One region of the Streptococcus tangpeifui genome, then DNA from elsewhere that is predicted to be linked to it. Evidence: predicted binding sites of a transcription regulator. Region 1 holds the regulator's gene; the other holds the start of a gene.
The links. Region 1 encodes NrdR, which represses ribonucleotide reductase genes. Its sites were predicted from a motif close to ACACNATATATNGTGT; they were not measured.

Region 1 (16,349 bases):
CCTGATGCCAAAGGACTGTAAGGAGCTAAGCCAACGCCTGTCTCCCGACAAAAAGGTATCATTTCACGCTCATCTTCACGATAGAGAAGGTTGTAGTGATTTTGCATGACAGCAAACTTGGTCCAGCCGTTCTTTTCAGCAATGTATTGCGCTTTTTGGAATTGCCAAGTATACATAGCTGAAGCTCCTAGATAGCGAACCTTACCGCTGCGTACCAAATCATTGAGAGCGGACATAGTCTCTTCAATCGGTGTCTGATAATCCCAGCGATGAATGTAGAGGATATCGATATAATCGGTTCCTAATCTCTTGAGGCTACGCTCAACTTGATGGAAAATCGCCTTTTGTGACAGACCATGGTTGTTGGGCTTACTTTTACCATTAGGTAAATCACTGAAAAAGCATTTGGTTGCGAGCACGACATCTTCACGATTAGCAAAATCACGAATAGCTCGCCCTAGGTACTCTTCACTGCTGCCGGCCGCATAAACATTAGCCGTATCAAAGAAATTAATACCTAGATCTAAAGCCTTCTTGATAATGACACGGCTCTGGTCCTCATCAAGAAGCCAGCCCGAGTGAAATCCCCGTGTGGCATCCCCAAAACTCATACAGCCTAAGCAAAACTTAGAAACGTCCAAACCTGTTGCGCCTAATTTTACATATTCCATGATAATGACCTCCTTTAGGAATTTCATCCCCATTTTACACCTTGAAGTCCGCTATCAGTCAAGTTAAAACTTTAAAAACAGGCAATTATTTCTAACAGGATTTGAAGCACAAACATTGATAATAACAAAAGTAAAAGACCGAGAAAGTCAATCCCAGTCCTGTCTTACAGTCACGATTGAACTCATTCAATCGAGCCTCCATTTTAAAAGAAAGCAATTGGTTAAGTTCGACAGCGCATTCCATAGTAATTTCTTGACCAAGGGTTCAAAGAAGCCCACAACATTTTTTCGATTACTTCCTGCTCTATGTGCTCGCTGCTTATCAGATAACAGAGCCATTTCTCAGAACTCTTAGGAGCCTTAGCTTCGTGCTGTTAAGAAACAGACGATTGTAGGCATTGCAAAAGTAGCAAGTCTGTGAAAGAATGTCCGTGAGAATATCATTAGATGTAAGCTTGGCTTAATAGAGCTATCCAACTAGCTTTTCACAGTTCAACCTGATCATCCCACCCCTGCGCTAGCGATCGATTTTGACATAATAGCCGATTGCTACGAGAAACATTGTGAATCATTTGAGCACCAGTAACCTGCTTCTTCTTGCTGTTATTTTATCAGAACCTCAATAATTCCTGACTATTTTAAGTAAACAAATGGGCCGTCTCCACTAATTTACTCAATCTTTACGCTTGACCAATCAGCACGCATTTGGTGTTACTAAACCGTTGATACTATCCGACAATGCAAATACAGTTGCAAAGAAGCATCTTTCGGCTTCCAGCTTCACTTGAGCTTATTTTCGCTTTCGAGCAATCAAATGAATAGGTGTTCCTTCAAAGGTAAAGGCTTCGCGTATTTGATTTTCTAAAAAGCGTAAATAAGAAAAATGCATAAGTTCTTCTTCGTTGACAAAGATAACAAAAGTCGGCGGCTTGACCGAAACCTGAGTTGCGTAAAAAATTTTCAGGCGCCTGCCCTTATCAGTCGGCGTTGGATTAATCGCAACCGCATCCATAATCACATCATTAAGCACAGCAGATGGAATCCGCGTGTTTTGACTCTGACTAATGCGTTTAATCAGTTCCGGCAACTTGTACAGGCGCTGCTTTGTTTCCGCAGAGACAAAGACAATTGGAGCATAACTCAAGAATTGAAAATTATCCCGAATATCTTTTTCCCACTTGCTGGTTGTATAGTTATCCTTCTTGATGGTATCCCACTTATTGACCACAATGATAATTCCCTTACCGGCTTCGTGGGCAAAGCCAGCAATTCGTTTATCGTAGTCTCTGATACCTTCCTCGGCATTGATAACCATGAGGACAACATCCGAACGGTCAATTGCCCGCATCGAACGCATAATGGAGTACTTTTCGGTGTTTTCGTAGACCTTCCCAGATTTCCGCATACCTGCAGTATCAATCATGGTGTACTCTTGGCCCTCATCATCAACAAAGTCCGTATCAATAGCATCCCGCGTAGTTCCAGCGACAGGGCTGGCGATTACCCGCTCTTCACCCAGCATAGCATTGATAAGGCTGGATTTCCCAACATTAGGACGGCCGATTAGGCTGAACTTAATAATATCAGGATTATCATCGTCTTCTTCGACTGGAAGACTTTCAACAATGGCATCGAGAATATCACCAGTCCCAATGCCGTGAACAGAGGAAAGAGGGTAAGGATCCCCTAAGCCCAGTGCATAAAAATCATAAATATCGTTACGCATCTCCGGATTATCCACCTTGTTGACGGCCAGAATAACCGGTTTGTGGGTGCGATAAAGGATCTTGGCTACATATTCATCGGCATCTGTCACACCTTCCTTGCCGGAAACAACAAAGACGATGACATCACTTTCAGTCATAGCAATATCCGCCTGATGCTTGATCTGTTCCATAAAGGGAGCATCGACATCATCGATACCGCCTGTATCAATAATAGAAAACTGGCGATTAAGCCATTCCGCTTTAGTATAAATTCGGTCTCGGGTTACCCCTTCCACATCTTCAACAATGGAAATGCGTTCACCCGCAATCCGATTAAAAAGGGTCGATTTCCCCACATTAGGACGACCCACAATAGCCACAGTTGGTAAGGCCATTTGTTTTCCTTTCTTGTCTGACTTATAGGTAAAAGAGTCAGTTATTTATAAATCTAGCTCCTAGGGAGCCAAGCAATGCTTTCCGGTAAAGGAATTTAGCTAGGCGAAACAGGACCAAGTCCCTTTGCCCAGGAGCCGTTTCCCTAGCATTCCCTTCAAAATCATCGGCGATTCTCACCTAAAAGGTGAACATCCTTAGCTAGGTAGCGAACTCTTTCCATGACTCGCTTAGCCTGCCAAGACTCATCAGTTCCCTTGATATTACCAAACTTGGCTTCCAAATTAGCCAAACTATAGTTGGAAGTGAAGAAGGTCGGCAATTCTTCCAACATCCGATGCTGCAGAATTACTTGAAGAATTTCATCCCGAACCCAAGAGGTGGTCTGTTCAGCCCCAATATCATCTAGGATAAGAACTGGGACCGCCTTGACAGCATCAATCTCCTCCTTGACACTGCCAGAATTGATGGCATTTTTGATATCAATAACAAAGCTGGGATAATGCAGCATGGTCGTCTCAACAGCCTTTTTCTCGGACAGCTCATGGGCCATGGCTGCCAAGATAAAAGACTTCCCAATTCCCATGTCTCCGTAGATATAAAGTCCCTTTTGATCCGAACTTGGATAGTGATCAACAAAATTGACCAAATACTGAAAGACATCTGAACGCGACCCCGTAAGATCAACATCCTGAAAGGTGATGTTCTTATAGGATTTAGGCAAGCTGACTACATGGATGCGATCGTCGATAGCCTTTTGCACCTGAGCCTGCTTGAGGGCCTTGGTTTCCTTGTAGGAAACATCAGCATAGCCTTCATTCATAGTTAAAATGGGCTCATAACCTTTGGCAATGTAGCTGCTGTCGCCTGTTTGAAATTTCCGCCGCTCCACCAAGAATTGATTGAACTTGGGGAGACTGCGCTTGATTTCTATCTGACTTAGCTGGTGCTCTGAAATAAAACTAGCTACCGCCTGATCTGCCATAATTTGATTGGTCAAGTCGTCTAAATTAACCTGACTGGCATGTCCTGTCCGATTAAGGGCTTGTCCGATACTTTCCATCTAGTCACCTCCTTTTTCTAATCGTTGAAGCATTTGCCGCTTCATTTCATCTAATTTTGCCTGTTCCTCAGGACTAGTTTCTTCCTTATAGTCTGGATTACTCCAATCTGGTACACTGGAGGTTGTCTGCTTAGCTACCCCTTGATCTTTACCTTTAGGATAACCTTGACTATGTTGGCCGAGCACTGTCAAAGCAGACTCTGCACTAATCGCCTTTTTTGAGGAAACAATATTCGCTAAGCTCATCATAGCATTCCTGCCCAAAGTAGCCGAGTTATTACGTTTAAAATAATAGACAACCATGATATTGATGACCTCATCAAGGAAATCCATCTCTACCAAATCTGCCAAGATTTTCTTTTCCTTGGCAGTTGTTGCTACAGCCCCTAGGCCAGTTTTAACTTTAGCTAAGAAATTCTCAGGGGTAGAAGCCTTGGCTTCTCGAATAATGACTTCTTCTTCATGACTAAATGCAGCAGATTGAGATTCTTGTCCTTGCCGCAGCTTAACAACAATCCGTTTGGGCAAAATCTTATGATGGCTAGACGTTTCTTTAGCTAGCTGATAAACATCAAACCAGGTCAGCTGGAACTTTTCAGAAATATTATTGAGAGCAATGACATCCTGCTTTTCATTAGCAAAATAAAGGCCATCGAGAGTCATCCGCTGTCTGAAACTTTCCAAATCAAAATTGGTTTTGGTCTGCACAGGATGTAGTTCAACTTCTCCCTTATCCGAAAAGACTTCAGAAAATTTCTTAGAGAGATTACGCAAGTGACTGCCATCTTCCATTTCCAGTTCTGCTACCGCTACATCGCCGATATAACTCTCCAATAAGCGACGATAAACGGGATTAGCTAGAAAAACTTGTGCTGTCAAGGGCTCTCTCAGCTCAATGACATAGTTGGAAAGATCTTGATAAAGTGCTACCAAGTCCATCCCAGTTAAGACCGCTAGAGCTGCTTCAAAGCGAGGCAGATCAAAGAGGGTATGATTGAGGATTTCAGCGAACTTATGAATTCTTCCTCCCCCATCATAAAAGCTGGTCAGATATTGATAGACCACTGCAGCATCACTGCCTATAATAGGCAGGTAGAGCCTGATCAAATTGGTCATATCCCTGCTGACCTGATTATTTTTCACAAAAGAAAAATCATCAATTGGTTTCATCGTTTACCTTATTTTTCTTATTTTTACTACGAACACGATTGGTAATTTGCTGAAGGAGATTCTCGATTTCATCGACATCCTTGAAGGAACGATAAACACTGGCAAAGCGGACATAGGTAATTTCATCCAGATCAGCCAGCTCATCCATGACCAGATTGCCAATCACCTCACTAGACACTTCGGAATCGTATTCACTGCGGATTTTCTGCTCAATCCGACTGATAACATTCTCAATATCAGTGCTGGAAACCGGCCTCTTTTGAGCACTTTGGATAATACCATTGAGAATCTTATCACGAGAGAATTGCTCCCGAGTTCCATCCTTTTTCACAACCAAGAGGGGCACTTCTTCAATTCGCTCAAAGGTAGTGAAACGAGTCCCACAATGGTCACATTCACGACGCCGACGAATCGTATTGCCATCTTCAGCCTGACGACTGTCAATGACGCTAGATTTATTATTATTACATCTTGGGCAACGCATAAAAACACCCCAATCTATCATATTTTAGTAATACTTTATTTTACCATACTTTAGGACATAAAAAAAGGATTGACTCTCCCTGCCAAACCTAATCTTATCCCATTTTTACGCTAATTTTCAGTCTAACCTGTCTAACTTTTTCCCTAACGTTCTCGAATGACATAGCCCAAACCTCGAACAGTTTGGATATAAGATTCATGACCGGGAATGTCAATTTTTCCACGGAGGTAACGAACATAAACATCCACAACATTAGTCTCAACTGTGCCATCACTATAACTCCAGACATAGTCCAGCAATTCCTCACGTGTCATAACCGTATTGATATGTCGCAATAAAGTCGACAAAAGAGCAAACTCTCTTTTTGTCAACGCTATGGCTTCTCCTCTGCGAATAACCGAACGGCTGGCCTCATCCATAATCAAATCCTGATAAGCTGTTTGATTGGACTTAGGAGGCTTCCGCTTCAGACCTTTGCGTTGAAAAATTTCATCAACCTTGTCCAGAAGTTCTTCCACAGCAAAGGGCTTAATCAGATAATCATCAGTCAAACCATCTGTCTTGGGTAAATTTTCCGCATCTTCCCGATTGACCATCAAGACAATAGGAACCTTCTTGACTTCCTTGATGTCTTGCATGAGTTTCAAGCCATCCCGATCTGAGAGTTTGAAATCAATAAAAATCAATTCAAAATCTCTTTCTAATGCCATTTTCAAACCAGAACGACCATTTTGACTAACAAATGCTTGATAGCCTTTTTCCTGTAACTTCAAGGACACCAACCTTGATAAACTTTTCTCGCCTTCGATTAATAGAATGCGTTTTGCCATTATCCACTACCTCCTTCTTTTTCTTAGCTAATCCACATTTTCATCTGAGGCCAGCTAAATCACCAAATAAACTAAACATTCGATTCTCTACTAATCTGGGTCAAAAAGACCATCCAAAGCAGCAAAGGGATTGTTAGCTTCTTTATTTTTCTCCTGTAATGCCCGATATTGCGATTCTGTTAAAACCGACCAGTCATTACCCGCTGGCAGACTATCATCCGCAGCCTCCTCCTGCGTTAGAACCCTGAGCGGAATATTGAGTAGAATATTATCAACAACGCTCTCTTCTAGATCAATGGTATCAGTTTCCAAAATCAGAACCATATCTTCATCAACCAAGTCTTTCTTAGCCTCAGCCTGACTGGCTTCAATAAATACTTCTGAAACAAAGTAGCTATTATCAAAAGCGACCGGTTCCATTGAACGACTAGACGGTAAGGTCAATTGATAAGTTAAATCATAATTGAGCAAAAAAAGCCCATCGTCAAAACCTACCAATCCCTTGGCTTTAACGTCTTTAACATCAATAATCTCCGAATTTCGACTTAAAAGCAGCGACTTAATATCTAACTCTTGGTCGAAATGAAGTCCTTCTGGATTCTTCTTTAATTCTGCAATATTAAACATCTTTCTCCTTAGTATGACCGAACGAAACTAACAAGTGGATTAGGACCTGCTGCTTCTCACTTATTAAACAAAATAAGACAATCGTTTCTTGAACATCTGCCTGATACAATTTTACCCACCTAGCCTAGCAACCTTACTGACCTAGTCACTTTACTAACATAGACTGAAGTAAACAAATATCGCAACTCACCTACCGCCATAGCATTGATTGCTTTGGTTCGTGTCGCGAGACAAAGTGCAGGCGGCTGAAGTCAACGACCCAATGTTTTCATTTTCAAAGGGTATTGGATAATAATCACTAGGATGATCTCGATTCTCCCAAAAATGATTGCTCTTAATATAACAGAAATAGTTTTCAATCTCTTTACAATAAAACAAAAATCGCCCTACACGGGCGACTTGATTTGTTATATTCAAGATAAAAGGACGCAACCTCTAAATTTTATCCAGAGTTAGCTCACGCAAGTCTTATCCGTTATCCCTCTTTCGAGAGCAAAACTTTTAAGCTGCCTCCAGTCGCGCAATTCGATCCGCAATCGGTGGGTGAGTAAAGAAGAGAGCCTGCATCCCACCTTTCTTTTGAGGGTCGTTGATGTAGAGAGCTGCGCTGGCATCATCCACATGCTGCTGCATAGGCTGGGATTGATCTAACTTTTTAAGAGCGTTGATAAGCCCTTGTGGATTCCTGGTCAACTCTACCGAACTGGCATCCGCCAGATATTCCCGCTGGCGAGAAATAGCCAACTGAACCAGACTGGCAGCCAAGGGAGCTAAAATCAGAGCTACCAAAGAAAAGACTAGCAGGATAATTCCTAAGCCGCTGCTATCACGATTGTTGGAACGTCGGCTGCGACCGCCACTCCACCACATCATGCGGCCACCGATACTAGAAATCAGAGTGATTGCAGAAGCTAGAGCTACTGCAATCGTAGAAATTCGAATATCATAATTGCGGATATGACTGATTTCATGCCCGATCACCCCTTCTAATTCTTCACGGTTTAAGACTGCAAGAATACCAGAAGTTGCAGCTACAGCAGCATTTTCTGGAGAAGATCCTGTTGCAAAGGCATTGAGGGAAGGATCGTCCACAACAAAGACTCGGGGCATAGGGACTTGAGCCACCATAGCCATATCCTCAACAACATGGTAATAATCAGGATATTCCTGGGCCGTCACTTCACGAGCATTATTCATGGACATAACGACATTGGTCGATTGAAAAATCATGGAAACGGCGTAGATAGTTCCAATGATGAGGGCGATGATCGTTCCTCCAACTAGACTGTCCAGCCAGAGATAGCCAACGGCCGCCCCAATTAGGCTCAAAAGCGCAAAGAAAAGAATCAGTAGCACAAAGGTACGGCGCTTATTGGAAGCAATCTGTTGATATAACATAGGCAATTCCTATAGATTAAAATCAACTTTTGGAACAGCCTTTTCGCTCTCAGCTGTTTCCAAAAACTGAACAGGTTTGAAGCTAAAGATAACAGCCACTAGATTACTAGGGAAAGTTTGCAACTTAGTATTGTAGTTAGCAGTTGTATTGTTATAGAGTTGGCGAGAATAGGAAATTTTATTTTCTGTATTAGTCAGTTCTTCCTGCAATTTGACAAAGCTGGTATTAGCCTTCAAATCAGGATAGTTTTCTGCTACCGCAAAAATCCCAGAAACCTGTTTCGTAAGAGCGTCACTGGCCTGCATTGTTTCAGCAGGAGATTTTGCTTGCGTCACCTGTGCCCGTAATTCCGAAATCTTCATTAAGGTTTTTTCTTCATAGGCTGCATAGCCTTTTACTGTTTCCAGCAAATTTGGAATCAAGTCGTTACGACGTTTGAGCTGCACATCAATTTGACTCCAAGCTTCTTGAGTCTGCATCCGCAAACGCACCAAGCCATTGTAACTGATAATGACCAAAAGTACTAAAACTGCCACTAAGGCAACTATAATCCATAACATAAATTGTCCTCCATTTTAAAACATCATCTAAACTCTTATAAATTAAACTAAGTTCAAATCAAAAAAATCGTCCGGATGATCAACAAGAAAAATTCTCAAATCCCTCCACGATCATCTTTATTATAGCAAAAATTGCTAAGAGGAGATAGTCGGACAAATGGATTTCTTTCACTCTCATCAAAATCCTGACAAAACTGACAGCAGAACAAGTAGGCTTAGTCTTCTTTTATTGAGCTTTGAGACCTACAGTGGTAAAATAAAGCTATTATTCAATTTGAGGGAGAAAAATGACACCACAAGAATTTTACGAGTTACTAGCCAGCCAAGGCTTTACCCTATCAGAACAGCAGAAAAAGCAGTTTGAAGACTACTTTGAATTGCTAGTGACTTGGAATGAGAAAATCAATCTGACAGCTATCACTGATAAGAAGGACGTCTATCTCAAGCACTTCTATGATTCCATCGCACCTGTCCTACAAGGGTTAATCAAGAATCGTCCTCTTCGCTTATTAGATATCGGAGCTGGAGCTGGTTTTCCCAGCCTCCCTATCAAGATACTTTGTCCCGAGATTGAGGTGACCATTATTGATTCTCTTAATAAGCGAATTAACTTCCTTAATGAAGTTGTAAAAGGCTTAGGGCTGACAGGAGTCCATTTCTTTCATGGACGAGCCGAGGATTTCGGACAAAATAAAGATTTTCGCGCCAGCTTTGATATTGTCACTGCCCGAGCTGTCGCCAGAATGCAGGTTCTCTCTGAGCTAACCATCCCTTTCCTTAAGATTGGCGGCAAATTATTGGCCCTCAAAGCCACTGCCGCTGATCAGGAACTGGACCAAGCCAAGCAAGCTCTTAGCCTCTTATTTGCCAAGGTTCAATCCAATAACACTTATCAACTACCTAATGGAGACAGCCGCACTCTCATAGTCCTCGAAAAAAAGAAAGAGACTCCCAAGAAGTATCCTCGAAAGGCTGGTCTTCCAAATAAGAAGCCCCTCTGATTGGAGTCCTTTTACCTATGACAAAGTTTAATGTTATTAGAAATTTATCTGTTGCTCAGCAAATTAGCGCCAGCTTTATTTCTGTTATCCTGATTGGCAGTCTGCTTTTATCCTTGCCAATTACACAATACGATAATGCCCCTGCCACAAGCTATTTAGACCATCTGTTTAACACAGTGTCCATGGTTTGCGTGACCGGACTTTCTGTTTTTCCTATTGGAGATGTTTATAATGGTTTGGGACAATTTCTCGTGATGTGCCTGATGCAAATCGGAGGATTAGGGCTGGTCAGCCTGATCGCCTTTAGCTATTATAGTATTAACAGACGGATGTCCCTCAGACAACAGGAAATCCTTCAATCTTCTATCGGCAATAATTCCAGTGCTGATCTCAGGCACTATCTTTTTCGGATTTACAAAATCACCTTCGCTATCGAATGTCTCGCCGCCCTAACCTTAATGATTGATTTCGTTCCAAGGTTTGGCTGGCAGAACGGTGTCTTTAACAGTTTCTTCCTAGCTGTTTCTGCTTTTTGTAATGCCGGTTTTGATAATCTTGGCTCAACCAGCTTGATTCATTACAAGCTCAACTGGATTGTCAACTTAGTCGTAGCCTTTTCCATTATTTCGGGTGGATTGGGTTTTCGCAATTGGATGGCTCTGATTGACCTTGCTAAATCTTGGTTCAAGGCGTCTCCCCATAAACTTAGCCTCCTCAAGAGGAATTTAACTATTCAAACTCGCTTGGTCCTCACTACCACAGCAATCATCCTCGTCATTGGTACCCTGCTGGCTTGGATTTTAGAGCAAGATAATCCTGGCACTATTGGAAGCCTAAGTTTCTATCACCAAGTTCTCGTCAGCTTCTTCCAGACAGTCACTATGCGGACAGCTGGCTTTGCAACAATTGACTACACCAAGGCTGGCAATGCTGTTAACTTTATTTTTATGATTCAAATGCTAATTGGTGGGGCTCCAGGTGGTACAGCCGGAGGGCTCAAAGTCATCGTAACCGCTATTACCTTCCTTATCTTTCGATCGGAATTTTTGGGACAAACTCAAGTCAGCGTTTATAACCGTACTATTCCAACTCGTATTGTTAAACAAACTTTGACTATCCTCATCTTCTTTTTTGTCATTTTAGTCATTGGCTATATTTGTTTGCTAGAATTTGAACCAAATATCTCCCCTTTTAGGCTGTTCTTTGAAGCCTGCAGTGCTCTCGCAACTGTCGGTGTTTCGATGGATGTTACCAGCCATTTATCAACAGCTGGTCGTTGGGTCATCATGGCTTTGATGTTTTTTGGGCGAGTCGGGCCAATCACTGTGCTTCTTAGTTTAAGACAAAAGTCCAAGCAAACAATTAATTATGCCCGTGTTGACCTTACTCTGGGTTAAAAGGTGAGAATACTAGGTGCTTCTATCTAATACTGGATAGAATGCTTCCGTCTAAATTTTATTTTAAGAGGAATTTTTTATGTCAGAAAAAATTATTGGTGTTTTAGGTTTGGGAATTTTTGGGGCCACTTTGGCTGAAAAACTAGCCAAGTTTGGTGAAGAAGTTATCGTCATTGATAACAAACCCAACCATGTACAAGATATTGCCGATTTAGTCAGCAAAGCCATTATAGGCGATATTACCAATATTGAGACTCTCAGGGATGCCGGAATTGACCAGTGCCAGCAAGTTATCATTGCAACAGGAAACAACCTAGAAAGCTCCGTCTTAGCTATCATGCATTGTAAAAAGCTGGGGGTTCCCTACATAGCCGCTAAAGCTAAAAATGAAACCTTCGAAGAAGTACTCTACGAAATCGGTGCCAATCGTGTGATCTCACCTGAACGAGAATCTGGTCGCACACTCGCTTCAACCCTGATGCGGCATCGTATTCATAATATCTTTTATCTGGAAGAAGGGGTTTCTATCGTAGAATTTGAATTACCCGATAGTTGGCAGAATAAAGAGCTAGCCAAACTCAATCTGCGTGATAAATATGATCTCAATGTCATCGGCTATCGGCTCCGAAAAGACGCCAAACTAAACACAGACATTAATCCTGACACTATTTTCCCAGAGCAAGCGACCATCGTTGCAGTCGCTAGTTCTGATACCTTTGAAAAGTACGACTATCTCAACTACTTAAAATAAATAAAAAGACAAAGGGCCCTGACCATGAGTTGATGTACTATGGTCAAGGCTCTTTGCCTTTAGGGTCTTATCAATCATCCAAGTTGTTAGACCGATAGAACTGCATTCCCTAAGCTGTTGGGAAAAACGTATTTGAACATCAGCTCAGCTATATTCAACAACCATTTAAAAATGATAGATCAAGCAATGGATGATAGAACAAACCTGAGGCTGGGAAAAAAGTATCCCAGCCTTCTATTTTTTTGCAGTAATAACAGTTTGACACAGTGATTGGGAGTAAGATTTCTTGGCTATGCCAAGAAATCTTACTCCTGCACAGTTCATGAGGTGCTTTAGCACCAATGAAACACTGCTGATTGTTTTCCCTTTTGCCACAAGGTCAAAGCGGAAAATCTAAACAAATAAGATAAACAAAGTTCATCACATTAGGTACAGGTTGGCCGCTGTCACTTGCATGGTAGTTAAACAGTCCAGTGACTGTTTAAGGGGGCACCTGAAAATAGGAATGCGCCCGACATAAGTACCGCAATCAACCACTGCGTCAATTTGGTAAATCTAGAATAATGCTAACGAGTTTGGACTTTTTATACGTAATCTTCAGGGATTACAATGCTTTGTGGGTGATTGCACAACAATCATCGCGGTTTGTCCCAGACTCTTCCTACAAACGATAAAATAGACTAATATAGCTACAAATACTTCTTAAGGCGTTATTAACCATCACCAATCCTAACGACAAAGGCAGAATCAACCTTTGCTTTTAATGAGTATAAATCGATTAAGTCCAAGGATTATAAAACCGCCCATGATTCCAAAATATTAAAGCTAGACTGCAAAGCAAAATAATAAAAGCTAAAACTAGAACCCACCAATCTTTTCCAGTCATCGGCTGAGCCTGATACCAAGTCCGCTTCTTATACTTTCCAAAACGCCGCAATTCCATTGCTGTCGCTATGGTATCAATCCGCTCTAAAGAACCGAAAATCAAAGGAATGACAATCTGTAAATTGCCTTTAATCCGACTGACTAGATTGGCCTTCCTAGACAATTCCAAGCCACGCGCTTCTTGTGACAACTTAATCATACCGAATTCCTCTTGAACATCGGGGATATAGCGCAAAGCTAGACTAACAGAATAGGCCAATTTATAAGGCAGACCAATTCGATTGAGACTGGCAGCAAACTGACTGGGATGGGTAGTCATTAAGAAGAGAATCGCCAAGGGAACTGTGCAAAAATATTTAAGAATCAGATTAAAAAGGTAAAAAAGCTCCTGACTGGTAACATAGAATCGTCCCCAGCCGGCAAATAATAGCGTTTTAGCCCCATAGATTTCCTCCCCATAGGACGGAGCAAAAAGGTAGACCATGAGTAAATTAAACAAGGCAATCAAAAAAACTACTGTCATAGCAAAAGAAATATCTGCCCATTTAATCTTAGCCCAACGAAAGAGAAATACAGCACAAACGCCAAGCATCAAAATAAAGCGAGTATCATAAGTAGCCATGCAGGCAATGGAGACTAGAATGAAGAAAATCATCTTGCTGCTACCAGATAGCTGGTAGAGAAAACCCTGGCCTTGACGATAACCAATAAATTTATTTGCCACCAGTAAGCTCCTCCTTCCTGTGACGGTAAAACTGACTCAAAGCCAGAGGATCCAGTCCTAGCTTATCAGCCAACCGAAAGATGCTGGTTTCCTTCAAGTTAGCCTTCCGTAACAGATCTCGATCCGAGAGAACTTCTATAGGAGATTTATCAGCCAAAATCTTTCCATCTGCTATCACCAAACAGCGGTCTGAATAATCCAGCATCAATTGCATATCATGGGTAATCATGACAATCGTTTGCCCAGCTTGATTGAGCTCATCCAGAAAATCCATGATTTCAGTATAATGCTGCATATCCTGACCAGCCGTTGGTTCATCCAACAGAATAATTTCCGGTTCTAAAACTAGAATAGAAGCAATAGTAACTCGCTTCTTCTGTCCATAAGATAAGGCTGAAATCGGCCACTGACGAAACTCATAAAGCCCACAAGTTTTTAAACTGGCAAAAACTTTTTCCTCTACTGCTTTTTCCCCAAGTCCCCGCAGACGCAATCCCTTAGCAACTTCATCAAAAATCATGGTCTGACTAATCATCTGATTAGGATTTTGCAGGACATAACCAATTCGGCTGGCCCTTTCCTTGATCGAATCATTCGAAATATCCTGTCCCTGCCAAAGAAATTCACCATCAGCTTCAACAAATTTGGTCAAAGCTTTGGCTAAGGTGGACTTTCCAGCACCATTTTTACCAACAAGAGCAATGCGTTCTCCTCTTGCTAGGTCTAGGTGGATTGCTTTCAATATAGGATAATTGAATCTATAGCCAAAACTAAGCTGATTAACACTTAAAAGAGGCTCCTTAGGCTGACTAGACCGACTAATCCCTTGTCCGGCAAAATCAATCTGAGGAAGATTCATATTCTCTAAATCTGAAAGAGACGATAAACTTGCCACATCCAGTCCTAACTGACGTAAAACCGTGATGTAAAGAGGCTCACGAATGCCATTCTCAGCCAGAATTTCTGAGGCTAAAAGTTGATCCGGAGTCCCTTCAAAAAGTACCTGACCATCGTTCAGCACAACGACCTTGTCCACCGAGCGATAAAGGACATCTTCTAAACGGTGCTCAATAATTAAGGTCGTCGCACCAGTCTCCTGATGGAGTTGGTCAATAAGAGCAATGGTATCCTGACCAGATTTTGGATCTAAATTAGCTAAAGGCTCATCAAAAAGCAAAATTGGACTCTCATCAATCAGTACCCCTGCCAAACTGACCCGCTGCTTCTGACCACCGGATAAATCTTGTGGACGATAATCCAACAAATCCAAAAGTTCTAACCTATCTGCCCAGTTATGAACCGTTTGAATCATTTCTGCTTGTTGGCAACAGTCATTTTCTAAAGCAAAGGCCACATCTTCCGCTACGGACAAGCCAATAAATTGACCGTCAGTATCCTGCAAGACCGTGCTGACCAAGTGAGATTTTTCATAAATGGAGCTATGAAAAGCAGGCCGACCATTAATCATCAAACTACCAGTACTCTCTCCCTGATAAGTATTGGGAATAATACCATTGATAGTCTGAGCCAGAGTTGATTTGCCACAACCAGACGGTCCGATAATCAGAACCTTTTCCCCCTTTTCAATAGTCAAGTTAAGAGACCTTAATGTCGGCTCCTTTTGGGCATCATATTTAAAAGAAAAATCCTTAAATTCAATAATTGGCTTCATAATCAATCTTTTGAAAGACTTCCCGACTGAACTCGGGTCTTAGCATAAACAGTCAACAGTATAGTGCCACCGATTGCAATCGTCAGAACATTAGCCGTCCCGGCAATAAATCCTTGAGCAAAGAGATAGGACCAAGCCTGCTTATACATCAAGCGATCGCCAAGCGGACAAATGAGCCCGTAAGCGATATAAACGGTAATGATCTGAACCAAATTGAACCCAATCAATTCTTTAAGAGCAAATTTCCCCTTACTGACATCATAGAAACGGCGGAAAAAACCAATACCTAAACCAATCAGACCGCTGGCCAAAACCCAGGCCCAGGAGATATTACCATACTGAATCCCATCCTTTAAGGCATGGCCAATAAAGCCGATAAAAAAGCCTGCTACAGGTCCAAAAATAATCGAAAATAGGGCTTGCACCGCATATTGCAACTGAATACTGGTATTTCCAAAAATCGGAATATTGATAAACATACCAATAATTACGAAAAGAGCTGCACCAATTCCTGTTGCTACAACAGTTTTAATAGAATGATTTGTCATAGAAACCTCCTTCAGTTAAATCTTTTTAATTTCAATACGCCACTGGGGGCCAACCCCAACATTGTAGGCTTTGGCAAAGGACCCCTGATTGATGGCCAGCCCAACACGATACAGTGAATTAATATAAATAATCGGTTGTCCAATCCGTACATCCGCAAATGATTTCCCGTAGGTTACCTGATTTTGGTATACCAACATATCATTATTGAAAATAGTTACCTCAAAACGGTCACCAAATTGGGGATTCAGAGTATTGAACTCGTCATTTCTGATGGACGTCCAAAGCGATCCGAACCTGACATCTAAGATATCAACGGCTCCACGAATCAGATTCTTCTCAAGCACAGTCTTAACAACTGGCAGTTCAACAATTCCCTCAACCGAAAGTTCTGGCCCAACATCCTCAAAAGCGAGGTGCCCCGAAGCTAATTTAGCACCAGTATAAGCATAAACATCCCGACCGTGGAA
Region 2 (16,349 bases), 1.0 Mb from region 1:
GCAAGCTGATGACGCCCTTGCAGCAAGCTTGTGAATATATCACGAGTCTTTCTGAACAGGTTACAGGCTTGGAGCAGATGATTGCTATTTCTGTCGTACCAGGGAATACCAGATATCTGAAGCGCCTCTTAATCAAGGATTATCAAGAGGAAATTTTTAGCATTATTGCTGACGATGATGCTATCCTAGTGGTTATGAAATCAGCAAAGCAGGCTGATCAACTGGTTCAAAATTTGCGAAGCTGGATGCAGCAGCACCACTGATTGGGGCAAGCCTATGTTATTAGAAATTTCCATTAAAAATTTTGCTATTATTGAGGAAATTTCCCTCAATTTTGAAAAGGGGATGACTGTTCTGACTGGTGAAACGGGTGCAGGAAAGTCCATCATTATTGATGCCATGAATATGATGCTAGGAGCTAGGGCTAGTACGGAAGTTATTCGTCATAATGCTCCCAAAGCTGAAATTCAGGGCTTTTTCGCGGTGGAGGAGAGTCCTGCCCTCAGTCAGGTTATGCAAGAACATGGGATTGAATTCAGTGATGAGCTGATTATCCGACGTGAAATCCTCCAAAACGGCCGCAGCGTCAGCCGTATCAACGGTCAGATGGTCAATCTATCAACCCTCCGTTCGGTTGGTCAATACCTTGTAGACATTCATGGACAGCATGATCAAGAAGAATTGATGAAAGCGACTCAGCATATCAAGCTCCTTGATGAGTTTGGCGATGAGGATTTTCAAGCCATAAAGAAAACTTATCAGTCGACTTTTGATGCCTATCGAAGTCTGCGCAAACGTGTCATTGAAAAGCAAAAGAATGAGCAGGAACATAAGGCGAGGATAGAAATGCTGGAGTTTCAGTTGGCTGAAATTGAAGCAGCCGACCTCAAAGCTGGTGAAGATGATAAGCTGAATCGAGAGCGAGACAGATTACTCAATTACAAGAATATAGCAGACACACTTAACAATGCTTATGCGATGCTGGATAATGAGGATTTCTCAAGCCTAGCTAATGTTCGCTCTGCCATGAATGATCTCCAGACCATTGAGGAATACGATCCAGATTATAAGGAACTTTTTACTAGCCTATCAGAGAGCTACTATATCTTAGAGGACGTTAACAAGCGTCTATCCGATATCATTGACAATCTTGATTTTGATGGGAATCGTCTCAATGCCATTGATGACCGCCTTAATGTTATCAATACTATTACCCGAAAATATGGCGGAAATGTTGACGATGTCCTAGATTATTTTGCTACGATCAGCAAGGAGTATAATCATCTGACGGGGAATGATTTAGATAATGATGATTTGGAGGGGCAGCTCAAGAATTTAGAGAAGAAATTGCTGATGTCCAGTCAAGCGCTGAGTGATAAACGGCATTTCCTAGCCCAGACTCTGGAAAGTGATATTAAACATGAGTTGACAGACCTTTACATGGAAAAGGCAGACTTCCAAGTGCAGTTTAGCAAGGCTAAGTTTAGTCATGAGGGAAATGAGCACGTAGAATTTTACATTTCTACCAATCCCGGAGAAGGCTTTAAGCCACTGGTTAAGGTAGCCTCTGGTGGTGAATTATCCCGTCTCATGCTGGCCATTAAGTCTGCTTTTGCCCGTAAGGAAGATAAGACTTCTATCGTCTTTGATGAGGTTGACACAGGGGTGTCAGGTCGGGTCGCTCAAGCCATTGCCCAAAAGATTTATAAGATTGGCAGTCACGGTCAAGTCTTGGCCATTTCACATCTGCCTCAGGTTATTGCGGCAGCTGATTATCAATTCTTTATTGAAAAGGAAAGCAAGGATGACTCAACCGTTTCCACTGTCCGTCTTTTGACAGCAGAAGAAAGAATTGAAGAAATTGCTAAGATGTTAGCTGGTGATCAGGTTACTCAAGCAGCCTTGAGCCAGGCGAAAGAACTCTTGAAATAAAAATTAACTACTGAAATAAATATTAGAAAGAGACTGGGCAAAAATTTGTCCAGTATCCTTGTTTCAGAATAAGCTCTTGGCGCAGTGGTTGGGAGTAAGACTTGCTAGCTATACTAAGAAGTCTTACCCCTGCACGGCTCATTGGCGCTTAGCACCAATGAACCACTGCTGATTGGCTTTTTCTGTAGCTGGACGCTTCTCAGTTTTTAAGAGAGTGGGACAGAAGTCGATGTTTTATATAAATTGACTTCGTTGTCCCACCTCTTTTTTATTTTTAAAAGTAAAAAATATTTTAATACTACTTGTCAAATCAAGGAAGAGATGATAGAATATCATTTGCATTTAAGGGAGAAAGAATAAATAGCGAAAATAGTATTGAAATACTAATTTTGAATTAAGTATTTTGCTTGAACCACAAGATATAGTATTTCATGTTTGGGGGTGACACAGTATGTTGATGCAGATGGTGAATATCGTAAAAGGAAGTAAGGATAAAGAAAAGAAATTACGTTTTGACCTACAATTAGCCATGTTAATTATAGGTGGAATTATTTTGGCTTTCTCACTAGGAGCTATTGAACAAAAGGTAAGTTCAGATACCTCATCATCTGATCAGCCAGTTGCCCAAACAACTGGGGAAATCTTACCATTGGATACCAATGGTGTCCTCAATGGCGATTATTCCAGTGTAGTCGGAACTTGGAAATGTGATAATGGAGCTAGCATTACTTTTGATACAGCTGGCCAAGTCAGTTATAAATCCAAAAAAGGAAAAATCAGCAAAGGATTGATTTACAATGCCCGCCTCCTAGATGGACGACTGGAAGCCCAATTTCAAACTAAGGGCGGAGAGGTTGTCAGCATTTTCTTGATTCCAACTGGAACCACTAGTAAATATGAAAACCAAAGCTATCAATCTGATGCTGTTCTGGTGAACTCTAAGACATCAGATGATAATCATCCCTTCTATAGATAAATTTAGCTTTCCCATTTATGAGTTAATGAGCTTGAGCTCGTTGGCTCTTTTTTTGTATTCTTCTAACATCAATTGGTAGAAATTGAAATGATAGGAAAGGATAAATTCTGTATAGAATTTCATTTTTTACAAGAAAAACTTGACAATTATACATTTATCATTTAGAATGATCACATATTTATTCAGTTAGAGGTGATTAATATGAAAGTAGCCATTGTCGGTGTTACAGGGTATAGCGGACTTGAATTAGTCCGGTTGCTGGCTGGCCACAGCCAAGCCCAGGTAGCATCCGTTCATGCGACTAAAGATGTTGGGCAAAAGTTATCCGCTCTCTACCCCCACCTAGCTGGTATCTGTGATTTGGAATTACAAGCCTTTCAAGCTTTGAATATTATTCAAAATACTGATCTAGTCTTCTTTGCCACACCAAGTGGTGTCGCTAAAGAAGACTCAGAAATCTTTGTTGAGCATGATTTTCCTATGATTGATCTTTCAGGTGATCACCGCTTGTCTGCTCCAAGCTATGAAAAATGGTATGGGAAGCAGGCAGCTAAACCAGCTGTTTTAGATAAATTCACCTATTCCTTGGCTGAATTTGCGGACGGGCACTCAGGAAAGTTCATTGCTAATCCTGGCTGTTATGCCACCGCAACAGAATTGGCCCTGATTCCTCTGATGAATTGGGGGAAGGTCGATTTAGATTCCATCATTGTAGATGCTAAGAGTGGCTTGACTGGGGCAGGGAAAAAGCTGGCTGAATCTAGCCACTTTGTCAACGTCCATGATAATTACATGACGTACAAGATCAATAAGCATCAGCATATTCCTGAAATTGCGCAGGAGCTAAAGAAATTCAATCCTAATTTTCAGCACCTACAATTTTCAACTTCTCTTTTACCAATCAATCGAGGTATCATGGCGACAGCCTATATCAAGATGACAGAAGATGTCAGTCAGGAGGAGGTTTATCGACGTTATCAGGATTTTTATGACGATAAACCTTTTGTTCGTCTGCAAGGCAATTTACCTAACTTGCACGATGTTCTAGGCTCTAACTATACCGATATCGGTTTTGCTTACAATCCGATAACTAAGGTCTTAACCGTAGTCTCTGTCCTTGATAATCTGGTCAAAGGGGCTGCCGGTCAGGCCATTCAAAATATGAACATAGCCTTTGGCTTTGCTGAGACAGATGGCTTGCTATCAGGTCCCAGCTACTTATAAATAAGGTAGTCAGCCGATAAACACTCCGAAGAAAATTAGAAAAACTAATGAAGAAATCTTAGGAAGTTTTCTCTATTTTAGAAGTGTAGGCATGGCAATTGAAGAGTTTCATTAAACCTTTAAAATACTTGTTCAACTGCGAAATTTTCTAAGGAAAGTTTCTAGTTTACTTATCAAGTCGTTATTTGATCACCCAATAATAACAACTGCCGTCATTTAAGGAGGAGGAAATCTTGGAAATACTTAATGGAAATATTGCTAGTCCGCTAGGCTTTTCAGCCGATGGTTTGCATGCTGGCTTTAAAAAGCGGAAATTAGATTTTGGTTGGATTGTTTCAGAATGTCCTGCAAGTGTCGCAGGCGTCTATACCACCAATAAGGTCATTGCAGCACCTTTGATTGTTACTAAGCAGTCGGTGGAAAAGGCTGGACAGCTGCAGGCCATTGTTGTTAATTCAGGGGTAGCCAATTCCTGCACTGGTGTCCAAGGGATGAATGATGCTTGGGAAATGCAAAAGCTGACTGCCGAAAAACTCAGTCTAGCTCCTGAACTCGTTGGCGTTGCTTCGACCGGTGTGATTGGTGACCTTCTGCCTATGGCTACCTTGAAATCAGGCCTGTCTAAGATTGTAGTAAATGGGAATGCTGATGATTTTGCCAAGGCCATTTTGACAACTGACACTCAAACCAAGACAGTGGCAGTTAGTCAAGACTTTGGCCGTGATACGGTTACCATGGCTGGCGTTGCTAAGGGGTCAGGTATGATTCATCCTAATATGGCCACCATGCTGGGGTTTATTACCTGTGATGCTAATATTTCAAGTACTGCCTTGCAAAAAGCCCTGTCAACTAAGGTTGAAACCACTTTTAATCAAATTACGGTTGATGGTGATACCTCAACTAATGATATGGTTTTGGTCATGGCTAATGGTTGTGCCAAAAATGTTGAAATCTTACCAGATACACCTGAGTTTGAGCAATTTGTAGAGATGTTGGAATATGTTATGGCAGATTTGGCTAAGAAAATTGCTCAGGATGGAGAAGGTGCTACCAAACTTATTCAGGTTGATGTTGAGGGTGTAGCAACAGCCCTCGATGCACGAATGCTGGCCAAGTCAGTTGTTGGGTCTAGTCTCGTTAAGACAGCCATCTTTGGCGAAGACCCTAATTGGGGCCGGATTCTGGCAGCCCTCGGTTATGCGGGTGTTGATATTCCGGTTGACAATATTGATATCTATCTAGGCCAGCTTCCCGTTATGTTAGCTTCCAGTCCGGTCTCTTTTGACAGTGAGGAAATGGATGAGGTTATGCAAGCAGATACCATTCAGATTAGGGTTGATATCCACGCCGGCAATCAGTCCGGCCGGGCTTGGGGATGTGATCTCTCCTATGATTATGTGAAAATCAATGCCCTCTATCGAACGTGATAGCAATTTAAGAAAGGACATTAAATGTCAGATACAATTGTGATAAAAATTGGTGGCCGAGCCAGCCAGAATTTAACTGGTGATTTTCTCGAACAGCTGGCCTCTTGGAAGTCCCAAGGGAAGTCTCTCATCATTGTTCATGGTGGAGGCTATGCCATCAATCAGCTTATGGAAGAAGCCGATATTGCCGTTAAAAAAATTGATGGATTGCGGGTAACAGACAGCCAGTCGCTTAACCTCGTCAAACAAGCCCTCGTTGAGATTGTCGGAAAAAACATTCTTACCAGTCTGAGTCAGGCTGGTCTTGACGCTCAACAGCTGATAGAGGAACTCCCAGCCCTGGTTGAGGCTGATTTTCTGAACCAAGCTAAATATGGCTATGTCGGACAGGTCAGTCAAATTCACAGTCATGTCCTACAGTCCCTTCTAGAACAAGGGGTTATTCCTCTTATTCCGTCTCTGGGTTATCAAGGAGGTCGGATCCTGCTCAACATTAATGCTGATTATCTGGCAACTAGTCTTGCGGTCGCCCTGCAGGCAGAAAAGCTGATTCTGATGACTGATGTTTCTGGCGTAAAGGAGTCAGGGCAGGTCTTATCCAGCCTGAAAATTGGGGATATTCCTGATAAGATTGAACAGGGAATCATCACTGGCGGTATGGTTCCTAAACTACAGAGTGCTGCTCAGACGGTCAAATCAGGTGTGGCTCAGGTGTTAATTGGTGACAATTTGACCAACGGCACCCTGATTGAAGTTTAAATAGTACTAAAAAATCAAACATAAAAAAGAAAGTCAGTATCCATCTGGAGGTTAACATGACTAAATTATTTTCAAATTATAAACGGTCGACGATCGAATTTGTCAAAGCACAGGGCAATGAATTGATTGATAGTCAAGGCAAGCACTATCTAGATTTTTCAACGGGCATCGGAGTAACCAACCTTGGCTTCCATCCGCAGGTTAAGGCAGCTTTGGAAAATCAGGTACAAGAAATTTGGCACACGCCCAACCTTTATCAAAACAGTCTGCAAGAAGAAGTCGCCCAAAAGTTGATCGGTGACTATGATTATCTGGCCTTCTTCTGTAATAGCGGGGCCGAGGCAAATGAAGCAGCTATTAAGATCGCCCGCAAGGCCAGCGGTAAACAAGGTATTATTACTTTCCAAAATTCCTTTCATGGTCGGACTTTTGGGTCCATGTCTGCGACAGGCCAAGATAAGATTAAAACAGGCTTTGGTGATGGAGTTCCCCACTTTAGTTATGCCAAATTCAATGATTTGATGTCTGTCAAAAGCTTGGTTGATGAGCAAACAGCAGCAGTGATGTTGGAAATGGTTCAGGGAGAATCAGGTATTCTCCCTGCGGATAAGACCTTTGTTCAAGACCTAGCCGCCTTCTGCCAAGAAAAAGGAATCTATCTGATTGTCGATGAAGTTCAAACCGGCATGGGACGCACGGGTAAGCTCTTTTCCTTTGAGCACTACGGTATTATACCTGATATCGTCACCTTAGCTAAGGGCCTAGCCAATGGTGTCCCTGTCGGTGCCATGCTGGCTAAGACAAATCTCGGTTCAGCCTTCTCTTACGGCAGTCATGGATCAACCTTTGGCGGCAATAAATTAGCTATGGCGGCCAGTTCGGCTGTCTTGGATATCCTGACTTCACCAGGTTTTCTCGACCAAACTTGGGAAAATGGTAATTATCTCCAAGACCAATTGAAAAAAGTCTTAGCGAATAATCCTAAAATCATTCAAATTCGCGGATTAGGCTATATGATAGGAATTCAGACGACCGAGAATTTAGCAGATTTAGTTCAGGCTGCGCGTGATAAAGGATTGATTGTTCTGACAGCCGGTACCGATGTCATTCGTCTCCTGCCGCCGCTGACCTTGACCAAGGATGAGATTGACAAAGGCGTGGCCATTCTTGCAGATATTTTTACTGAGTAAGACTAAGGAAACTTACCAGAGGACAGCAAGTTTTAATTTGCTACTGCCTAGTATAAAAGCGCTTGGAACAAGAGGTTCCAAACGCTTTTTTAATAAGATCGCTAGGGGATACAGCAGTTACATAAAGATATCAAGTACCCAAGGACTGATAGGAGGTGGGTCCAGATAATAATTAACTATAGACTCGTGTTAGGGGCGATGTAGGTCGTCTCCGTCCTCACCATCAACAGTCGCCAGTGCCTGAGTGTCCATCACAACAAATTGTTCAAAAGCTTGTGTTGTCATAAGAGATTTCTTCTTTCTGCTAGACTTGACCTAACAAAATTAGTATAGAATTTTTTTAGAAGCTTGTGAACCCTAAAAATCCTGATGTTAGGGGAAAACAATAGTTCCGTTAAAGAAGATATCCCTTGTCAACTTCAGCGCAAAAATTCTTTCAAATGAAACTAAATGATAAAAATTATAAGGTCGATTAATTAGGAGAAATCTAGCTTATCTAGCTAAGAGCAGAAGTCTATCAGTTGGAACTTACATTCTCATCTCAAAATCAGCTGAGCCACAATCGGACTGATAATGACATACATGACACCGGTAACTCCGATAGCCAAACCTGCCATGGCTCCTTGGATCTGTCCATATTTAAGGGCAGCCCCTGTCCCGATAGCGTGACCGGTACCGCCAAGAGCCAGCCCAAAGGCAATGGGGTCTTGAATTTTGAAGAATTTTAGAACAGATGGGCCGATAACACTTGTTAAAATACCAGTCATAACCACAACCGCAAGAGTCAAAGTAGTAATTCCCCCCATCTTTTGGCTGATACCAATGGCCATGGCAGTAGTGACGGATTTTGGAAAAAGTGAGATAGCAAAGAAAAAGTCTAAGCCAAAACACTTAGCTATCACCGCTGTATAGCAAGTATTGATAATAGTTGATATAGAAGTCCCCAAGAGAATACTGCGATAGTGATGTTTCATCAAGGGAAAATTACGATAAAGGGGAATGGCCAAAGCAACCGTCGAGGGAACAATCAAGGTGTTAAGATAAATGCCACCTTTATAATAGTCAGCATAAGAAATTCCTGTAATTTTCAAAAGAACGATCAAGGCAATGGTAGCAACTAAAAGAGGCGTAGTCGCTGGATGAGGAAAACGCCTAAAAATTAAAAGCCCAATAAGGTAGGCAAAAATTGACAATGATAGACCGAAAATGGGATTGCTGTAAATATCAGCCATGATAACCTCCTATAAGATACAAAGCTGTTAAGCGACTCAAAGAATTTAGGGGTCGGGAGTAGGAACGAACCCTAAAATTGAAAATTTTGGTTCCTATTTCCCCCTAACAAGTTGGCTGGTTTTTTCGCTTAAAAGGGAAACCAGCTAGCAGTGGTTCATTAGGTGCTTTAGCATCAATAAACTGTGCAGGGTCAAGACTATGCTGACTTAGCCAACAAGTCGTGCTCCCAACCACTGCTGGACGAATTTTTGTCCAGCTTCAGTGTACATAATTTCACAGAGTTCTAGGTGAGTTCAATTTAATCTTTATAGTCGCCTTCAAAACGATTCTTAATCCAAGTGACAATCAAGCCAATCGTTAATAGATTAATGACTAGAGCTCCTAAAGTAATGATAAGAATTGGCAAAAGATTGGGGATAATAACCTTAAAATATTGCATAATCCCAACACCAGCCGGTAAAAAGAGAATCGTCATATTATCCAGCATGAATTTCCCGACAGTATAAATATGCCGCAAACGAACGAGTTTGACCTCCAAAGCCACAAAAAGCAAAATCAAGCCAATAATGCTGCCGGGAATAGGTAAATTAAAGACAGTAGAGATAATCTCACCGACCAAAGAAAAAATGAGAATAATCATAAACTGAACATAGAGTTTCATGCAGAAGTTTCCCCTTCATTAATTCTGAGAACTTGTATTCACATTTTTTTGACAGTTAGCCTTATGTGGTAGGGACGCAAGCGACCTCCTAACGGAGTGCCATTGCTCATTTTCAAGCCTAGGGTCTTGAAAATCCCCTCGACGATTGACTTAAATAGGGTCAATCGTCTTTTTTCCAACTGACGCTAAGAATTTAAACTTACGAATACAGTTTCTGAATACTTATAACCAGTTTACTACTATGAAAATATATTGCAATATAATGAAACGTTTTCAATAAAAAATGAAAACATTTCAAGAAATACCTTGGGCACATTAAAACCCTCCCTAGGTTCCTAAGAAGGGTTAAGATAGCTATTTATTGCATCTCACGTCCGTAATTATAATCATCGTCCTGCATGGCTTCAACACTACCAAGAAGATAGCCATTCCCAACTTGTGAGAAAAAGTCATGGTTGCTAGTACCAGTCGAAATTCCATTCATGACGATAGGATTAACATCATCAGCCGTATCCGGGAAGAGAGGATCTTGCCCCAGATTCATCAGAGCCTTATTGGCATTGTAACGCAGGAAGGTCATGACCTCTTCGGTCCAGCCTACTCCATCGTAGAGGGTTTTGGTGTAAAGCTCTTCGTTTTCATAGAGTTGATAAAGGAGATCGTACATCCAGTCACGAAACTCGCTTTGTTCTTCTTCTGAAAGTTCGTTAAATCCTAATTGAAACTTATAGCCGATATAGGTTCCGTGAACAGATTCATCACGGATAATGAGTTTAATAATTTCTGCAACGTTAGAGAGCTTATTGTTTCCCAGGTAGTAAAGTGGGGTGAAAAAACCAGAGTAGAAGAGGAAGGTCTCTAGGAAAGTTGAAGCAACCTTCTTTTGGAGGGGATTACCATTGAGATAAATTTCATTGATAATCTCAGCTTTTTTTTGAAGGTATTCATTGTTGTTGGTCCACTCGAAGATCTCTTCAATCTCAGACTTGGTATTGAGAGTTGAAAAGATGGATGAGTAGGATTTGGCATGGACAGATTCCATGAACTGGATATTGTTGAGAACGGCCTCCTCGTGGGGAGTACGAACATCTTTACGAATAGCCTCAACACCAGTCTCTGATTGCATGGTATCAAGCAGCGTCAAGCCTCCAAAAACCTTGCCGACCAAGTCTTTTTCTTCATCAGATAGCTTACGCCAGTCATCCAAGTCATTTGATAGTGGGATACGGGTATCCAGCCAAAATTGCTCAGTGAGCTTTTCCCAAGTTGACTTGTCAATTAGATCTTCAATTTCGTTCCAGTTAATGGCTTTGTAGTATGTTGTCATGAGTTTCTCCAAATTAAGAGGGGGATAATATGAGTCAAGAGTTTAGTCAGCGAACTAGGCAAGTAGTCCTAGCGGTTGGCGTGTCAAACATAGGAGCTTTAGCTCCAAGTTTGACTGTTCAGTTAAATCACACAGCTTTCACACTGATTAGCGCCGACTTCATCTCCATCATCTGTGAAGGTGCGGACATAGTAGATTGACTTAACGCCTTTATTGAAGGCATAATTACGAAGGATCGATAGGTCGCGAGTGGTCTGCTTGCTTTCTTGTTTCCATTCATACAGTCCTTCAGGGATATCACTGCGCAGAAAGAGTGTTAGTGACAAACCTTGATCAACATGCTCAGTAGCAGCTGCGTAAATGTCAATGACTTTGCGCATATCCATATCATAAGCAGATGTGTAGTAAGGAATGGTATCAGTCGACAAGCCACTGGCTGGATAGTAGATTTTACCAATTTTCTTTTCTTGACGCTCTTCAATCCGTTGGGTAATAGGGTGAATGGAAGCGGAGACATCGTTAATGTAAGAGATAGAACCATTTGGTGCAACAGCCAGACGATTCTGGTGATAAAGTCCATCTTTCATTACGGCTTGACGAAGGGCTTCCCAGTCCTCAGCCTGAGGAATAAAGTGATCTTCGAAGAGTTCCTTAACCTTGGCCGACTTTGGAACATATTTGCCGGTGATGTACTTGTCAAAGTAAGTACCGTCAGCGTATTTTGATTTTTCAAAACCGACGAAAGATTCACCGCGCTCACGAGCAATATTGTTAGATTCGACCAAGGTCCAATAGTTCATTAACATGAAATAGATGTCAGTGAACTCGATCGATTCAGGACTGCCGTACTCAATGTGGTTGCGAGCAAGGAAGGAGTGGAGCCCCATAGCCCCCAAGCCAAACGTGTGAGCTTGCTCGTTACCGGCCTTAATCGTTGGGACAGCATCGATACTTGATGAATCTGTCACAAAAGTAAGTGCGCGAGTCATAGCCTTGATAGACCGACCAAAATCCGGAGATGCCATCATGTTCACCACATTGGTAGATCCAAGGTTACATGAAATATCAGTTCCCATCTGTACAAATTCTTGTGCATCATTAATCAAGCTAGGCTTTTGAACTTGTAGAACTTCAGAACACAAGTTTGACATGATGATGCGACCATCAATAGGATTTGAACGGTTAGCAGCATCGACATTGATAATATAGGGATAGCCAGATTCTTGCTGTAATTTAGAAATCTCAGTTTCTAAATCGCGGGCAGAGATTTTTGTCTTAACAATCTTAGGATTAGCCACCAGCTCATCATACTTTTCGGTAATATTAATATAGTTGAATGGGACACCATACTCTTTTTCTATAGAGTATGGGCTAAAGAGATACATATCCTCATTTTTGCGGGCCAATTCATAGAACTTATCAGGAACGGTAATCCCTAATGATAAAGTTTTAACCCGAACCTTTTCATCTGCATTTTCTTTCTTAGTTGATAAGAAAGAAAGAATATCAGGGTGGAAGACATCCAGATAAACCGCCCCGGCTCCCTGACGTTGCCCTAGTTGGTTAGAGTAGGAGAAGCTGTCTTCAAAGAGTTTCATCACAGGTACGACACCAGATGCTGCGCCCGCATAACCCTTGATTGGCGCTCCAGCTTCACGCAGATTACTGAGCGAAATCCCAACACCACCTCCGATACGCGATAGCTGCAAGGCTGAGTTGATGGAACGTCCGATAGCATTCATATCGTCAGTTACTTGAATTAAAAAACAGGAGACTAATTCACCGCGGCGGCTACGTCCAGCATTTAGGAATGATGGCGTTGCCGGTTGGTAGCGTTGGTGGATCATTTCTGTTGCTAAGTCTTTAGCCAGTTGTTCATCACCATCCGCAAAGTAAAGGGCATTAAAGAGGACGCGATCTTCAATACTTTCGAGGTAGAATTCTCCGTCATTCGTTTTTAAAGCATACTGCTGGTAGAACTTATAGGCTGCCATGAAGGATTGAAAATGAAAATCTGCTGCCTGCAATTCCTGTGCCAGCTCCTCAATAAATTCGACCGAATATTTTCCAATAAAACCAGACTCAATGTAGTCGTTATCAATTAGGTAACGCACTTTATCTGTAATGGAATCAAAGGCCATAGAATTAGGAATAACATTTTCCCTGAAGAAAGCCTGCAAGGCTTCCTTATCTTTATTGAGAGGAATTTGGCCATTAACAGGGCGGTTAATTTCATTGTTGAGGCGGAAGTAGGAGACTTCGCCCAAATCTTTAAGACTCATAAGTGTTTCCTTCTTTGTTTATCTATAACAATTATAATGTAGAATGCTAAACTTAAACGGCCAAGCAGCTTTGGCCTGCTTGGTCAGCGTGTTCTTATTCCAGAAATTAAACAATCTCTTTTAATTTGGCAGGCTGAAAACCTGAAAAGGTGATATCACCAGCTTCGATAACCGGAGCAGCGGTAAAACCTAAGCTCTTAACATAATCAATTTTTTCTGGCTGCTCATCAATATTGATTTCTTGATAGTCAGCACCGTTTTGTTCCAAGAATTTCTTGGTCATCTTGCATTGCATACAGTTGTTTTTTGAAAATAATGTGATTTGTGACATTGTACTCTCCTCAAAATTAATACCTAATTAGGATAACCAAATCAACTTAAAAAATCAAGCGATTTTGCTCGGAAAACACAATATTTTGTGTTTAAGGAAAAATCAACCCCCAACATCTTGTGGTCGCTTTGAGCCATTAAACAATCTGCTAGAAAGCTAGAAACAGCAAGGGTTAACTCAAAATCGGAAGCCCAATCACGTAAATATAATTTCTGCAATATTTGGAAAATCAGACTAATAAATAATATCCTACCGATATGAGGTTACTGTTTGCACGTAATTTCCTTCACTTAGGCTTTTTAGTTGCGAAATGTTGCAAATAAATTAAGAAACTGCGGCAGTCTTGCAATAATGTCTTTTTTTTGTAAACTAAGGCTGAAAAAATTTTTAAGGAGTTTCTTATGAAAAAAGCATCCAAATTATTTCTAGGCTTAGGAATAGCCTTTACTCTCATAGTTTTAACAGCTTGTGGCCATGGTTATGATAAAAATGGTATTCCAACAGAGCTGAAGAAGTCTTACACTGGTTCAACAGATATTGAAGACTATGATGCCAATATCCCTTCTGGGGGTTCAACACTAACATTTAATATGAAATCCCATACTATAAAAGTAAAGACAGATGATGAAACAAAAACTGTTTACTTTAAAGTTTTATCCAAGAAGAATATGACAAGGGATACAAAAGGAAAATTGAATAAAGTTAAGTCTAAACTTGAAGGGGATAAATATTTTATTATGGTCCTAGCCAATAGCAAAAGTGATTTAACTCAGAAGATCAAATCACAAAGCTTCCCAATTTTTGTCAGTGTTAGCGATAGTGGTAAAAAAATTCACATGTTCGAATACAACGATGGTTATACAAGATCCGAATACTTTGATTATAGCGGTGAATCCGATACCTAAGCTCAATAAGCACTATAAAGTAGTTACAGAACTTGGGCTCTTTTTATGCCTTTTCAATTAAAAAAGTTTCTTGAAAACTCAGGTTGAAATATTTAGGAAAAGGGTTTCATTTTTTATGGAAAATAGGGTTAAGTCTTGAAAATGGAAGGGTGATATGATATAATTCTATTTTGTAAGGGTTATCATAAGATGATCTAAAATATTTACATTAGAAAAAAGGAGAACCATTATGGCTTCTAAAGATTTCCACATTGTTGCAGAAACAGGTATCCACGCTCGCCCAGCTACTTTGCTCGTTCAAACAGCTAGCAAATTTGCTTCAGATATCACTTTGGATTACAAAGGTAAATCAGTAAACCTTAAGTCAATTATGGGGGTTATGAGCCTTGGTGTTGGTCAAGGTGCTGATGTGACAATCTCAGCTGAAGGTACAGATGCTGACGATGCTCTTGCAGCTATCGACGAAACAATGACAAAAGAAGGATTGGCTTAAAATTATGACAGAAATGCTTAAAGGAATCGCAGCATCCGATGGTGTTGCTGTTGCTAAGGCATATCTGCTGGTTCAACCGGACTTATCATTTGAAACTGTATCCGTTACAGATACAAATGCAGAGGAAGCTCGTCTAGACGCAGCTCTAGCAGCGTCTCAAGACGAGCTTTCTCTTATCCGTGAAAAAGCAGTAGGAAGCCTTGGTGAAGAAGCCGCAGCCGTATTTGATGCTCACTTGATGGTTCTCGCTGACCCAGAAATGATTGGTCAAATTAAAGAAACCATCCGTGCCAAAGAAGTAAATGCGGAAGCTGCCTTGACAGAAGTGACTGATATGTTCATCACTATTTTTGAGGGTATGGAAGATAATCCATACATGCAAGAACGGGCTGCTGATATTCGCGATGTAACCAAACGCGTTTTGGCAAACTTGCTCGGTAAGAAGTTGCCAAACCCCGCTTCTATTGATGAAGAATCTATCGTCATCGCTAATGACCTGACTCCTTCTGACACCGCTCAGTTGGACAAGAAGTTTGTTAAAGCCTTTGTGACTAATATTGGTGGACGTACCAGTCACTCTGCCATTATGGCGCGTACGCTGGAAATCGCTGCCGTACTTGGTACCAATAATGTTACCGAAGTGGTTAAAAACGGCGATGTAGTAGCTGTTAATGGTATTACTGGTCAGGTTATCGTCAACCCAAGTGATGATCAAGTAGCTGAATTCAAGGCTGCTGGAGAAGCTTACGCTAAGCAAAAAGCTGAATGGGCTCTTCTTAAGGATGCTGAAACAGTAACAGCTGATGGCAAGCATTTTGAATTGGCTGCTAATATTGGTACACCTAAGGACGTTCAAGGGGTTAATGACAATGGTGCAGAGGCTGTTGGTCTTTACCGGACTGAATTCCTCTACATGGATTCTCAAGACTTCCCAACTGAAGATGAGCAATATCAAGCTTACAAGGAAGTTTTGGAAGGCATGAATGGTAAGCCAGTTGTGGTTCGTACTATGGACATCGGTGGTGATAAGGAATTGCCTTACTTCGACCTACCTAAAGAAATGAACCCCTTCCTTGGTTTCCGTGCTTTGCGTATTTCTATTTCAGAAACTGGCGATGCTATGTTCCGTACGCAAATCCGTGCCCTCCTTCGTGCATCAGTCCATGGTCACTTACGGATTATGTTCCCAATGGTTGCCCTACTTAAGGAATTCCGTGCTGCTAAAGCTGTCTTCGATGAAGAAAAAGCAAAATTGCAAGCAGAAGGTATTCCTGTTGCTGACAACATTGAAGTGGGTATTATGATTGAAATCCCTGCTGCAGCAATGTTGGCTGATCAATTTGCCAAGGAAGTTGATTTCTTCTCAATTGGTACTAACGATTTGATTCAATACACTATGGCTGCTGACCGGATGAATGAACAGGTATCCTACCTCTATCAACCATACAACCCATCAATCTTGCGTTTGATTAACAATGTCGTTAAGGCAGCTCACGCAGAAGGTAAATGGGCTGGTATGTGTGGTGAAATGGCTGGTGACCAAAAGGCTGTTCCACTCCTTGTAGGTATTGGACTTGATGAATTCTCAATGTCTGCAACATCTGTCCTT

Region 2: ACFSN5_RS07065 (redoxin NrdH) is a predicted target of NrdR. The motif match lies at 13,418-13,433, and genes of this name have one in related genera.

The regions. Positions count from the first base shown of each region.
Region 1 covers NZ_CP172427.1:523,771-540,119, reverse strand. The annotation lists gene ACFSN5_RS02635 (aldo/keto reductase) at 1-671, opposite strand, end outside; gene der (ribosome biogenesis GTPase Der) at 1,462-2,772, opposite strand; gene dnaI (primosomal protein DnaI) at 2,934-3,833, opposite strand; gene ACFSN5_RS02620 (helicase DnaB) at 3,834-5,003, opposite strand; gene nrdR (transcriptional regulator NrdR) at 4,990-5,487, opposite strand; gene ACFSN5_RS02610 (response regulator transcription factor) at 5,631-6,317, opposite strand; gene ACFSN5_RS02605 (YceD family protein) at 6,408-6,944, opposite strand; gene htpX (zinc metalloprotease HtpX) at 7,446-8,342, opposite strand; gene ACFSN5_RS02595 (LemA family protein) at 8,352-8,903, opposite strand; gene rsmG (16S rRNA (guanine(527)-N(7))-methyltransferase RsmG) at 9,191-9,904, shown strand; gene ACFSN5_RS02585 (TrkH family potassium uptake protein) at 9,922-11,301, shown strand; gene ACFSN5_RS02580 (potassium channel family protein) at 11,381-12,052, shown strand; gene ACFSN5_RS02575 (energy-coupling factor transporter transmembrane component T family protein) at 12,831-13,661, opposite strand; gene ACFSN5_RS02570 (ABC transporter ATP-binding protein) at 13,651-15,333, opposite strand; gene ACFSN5_RS02565 (ECF-type riboflavin transporter substrate-binding protein) at 15,336-15,881, opposite strand; gene ACFSN5_RS02560 (SAM hydrolase/SAM-dependent halogenase family protein) at 15,897-16,349, opposite strand, start outside.
Region 2 covers NZ_CP172427.1:1,536,658-1,553,006, reverse strand. The annotation lists gene ACFSN5_RS07120 (arginine repressor) at 1-263, shown strand, start outside; gene recN (DNA repair protein RecN) at 277-1,932, shown strand; gene ACFSN5_RS07110 (DUF6287 domain-containing protein) at 2,384-2,908, shown strand; gene argC (N-acetyl-gamma-glutamyl-phosphate reductase) at 3,110-4,132, shown strand; gene argJ (bifunctional glutamate N-acetyltransferase/amino-acid acetyltransferase ArgJ) at 4,366-5,559, shown strand; gene argB (acetylglutamate kinase) at 5,584-6,318, shown strand; gene ACFSN5_RS07090 (acetylornithine transaminase) at 6,375-7,508, shown strand; gene ACFSN5_RS07085 (LrgB family protein) at 8,045-8,740, opposite strand; gene ACFSN5_RS07080 (CidA/LrgA family protein) at 9,040-9,402, opposite strand; gene nrdF (class 1b ribonucleoside-diphosphate reductase subunit beta) at 9,761-10,729, opposite strand; gene nrdE (class 1b ribonucleoside-diphosphate reductase subunit alpha) at 10,852-13,011, opposite strand; gene ACFSN5_RS07065 (redoxin NrdH) at 13,118-13,342, opposite strand; gene ACFSN5_RS07060 (hypothetical protein) at 13,744-14,247, shown strand; gene ACFSN5_RS07055 (phosphocarrier protein HPr) at 14,477-14,740, shown strand; gene ptsP (phosphoenolpyruvate--protein phosphotransferase) at 14,745-16,349, shown strand, end outside.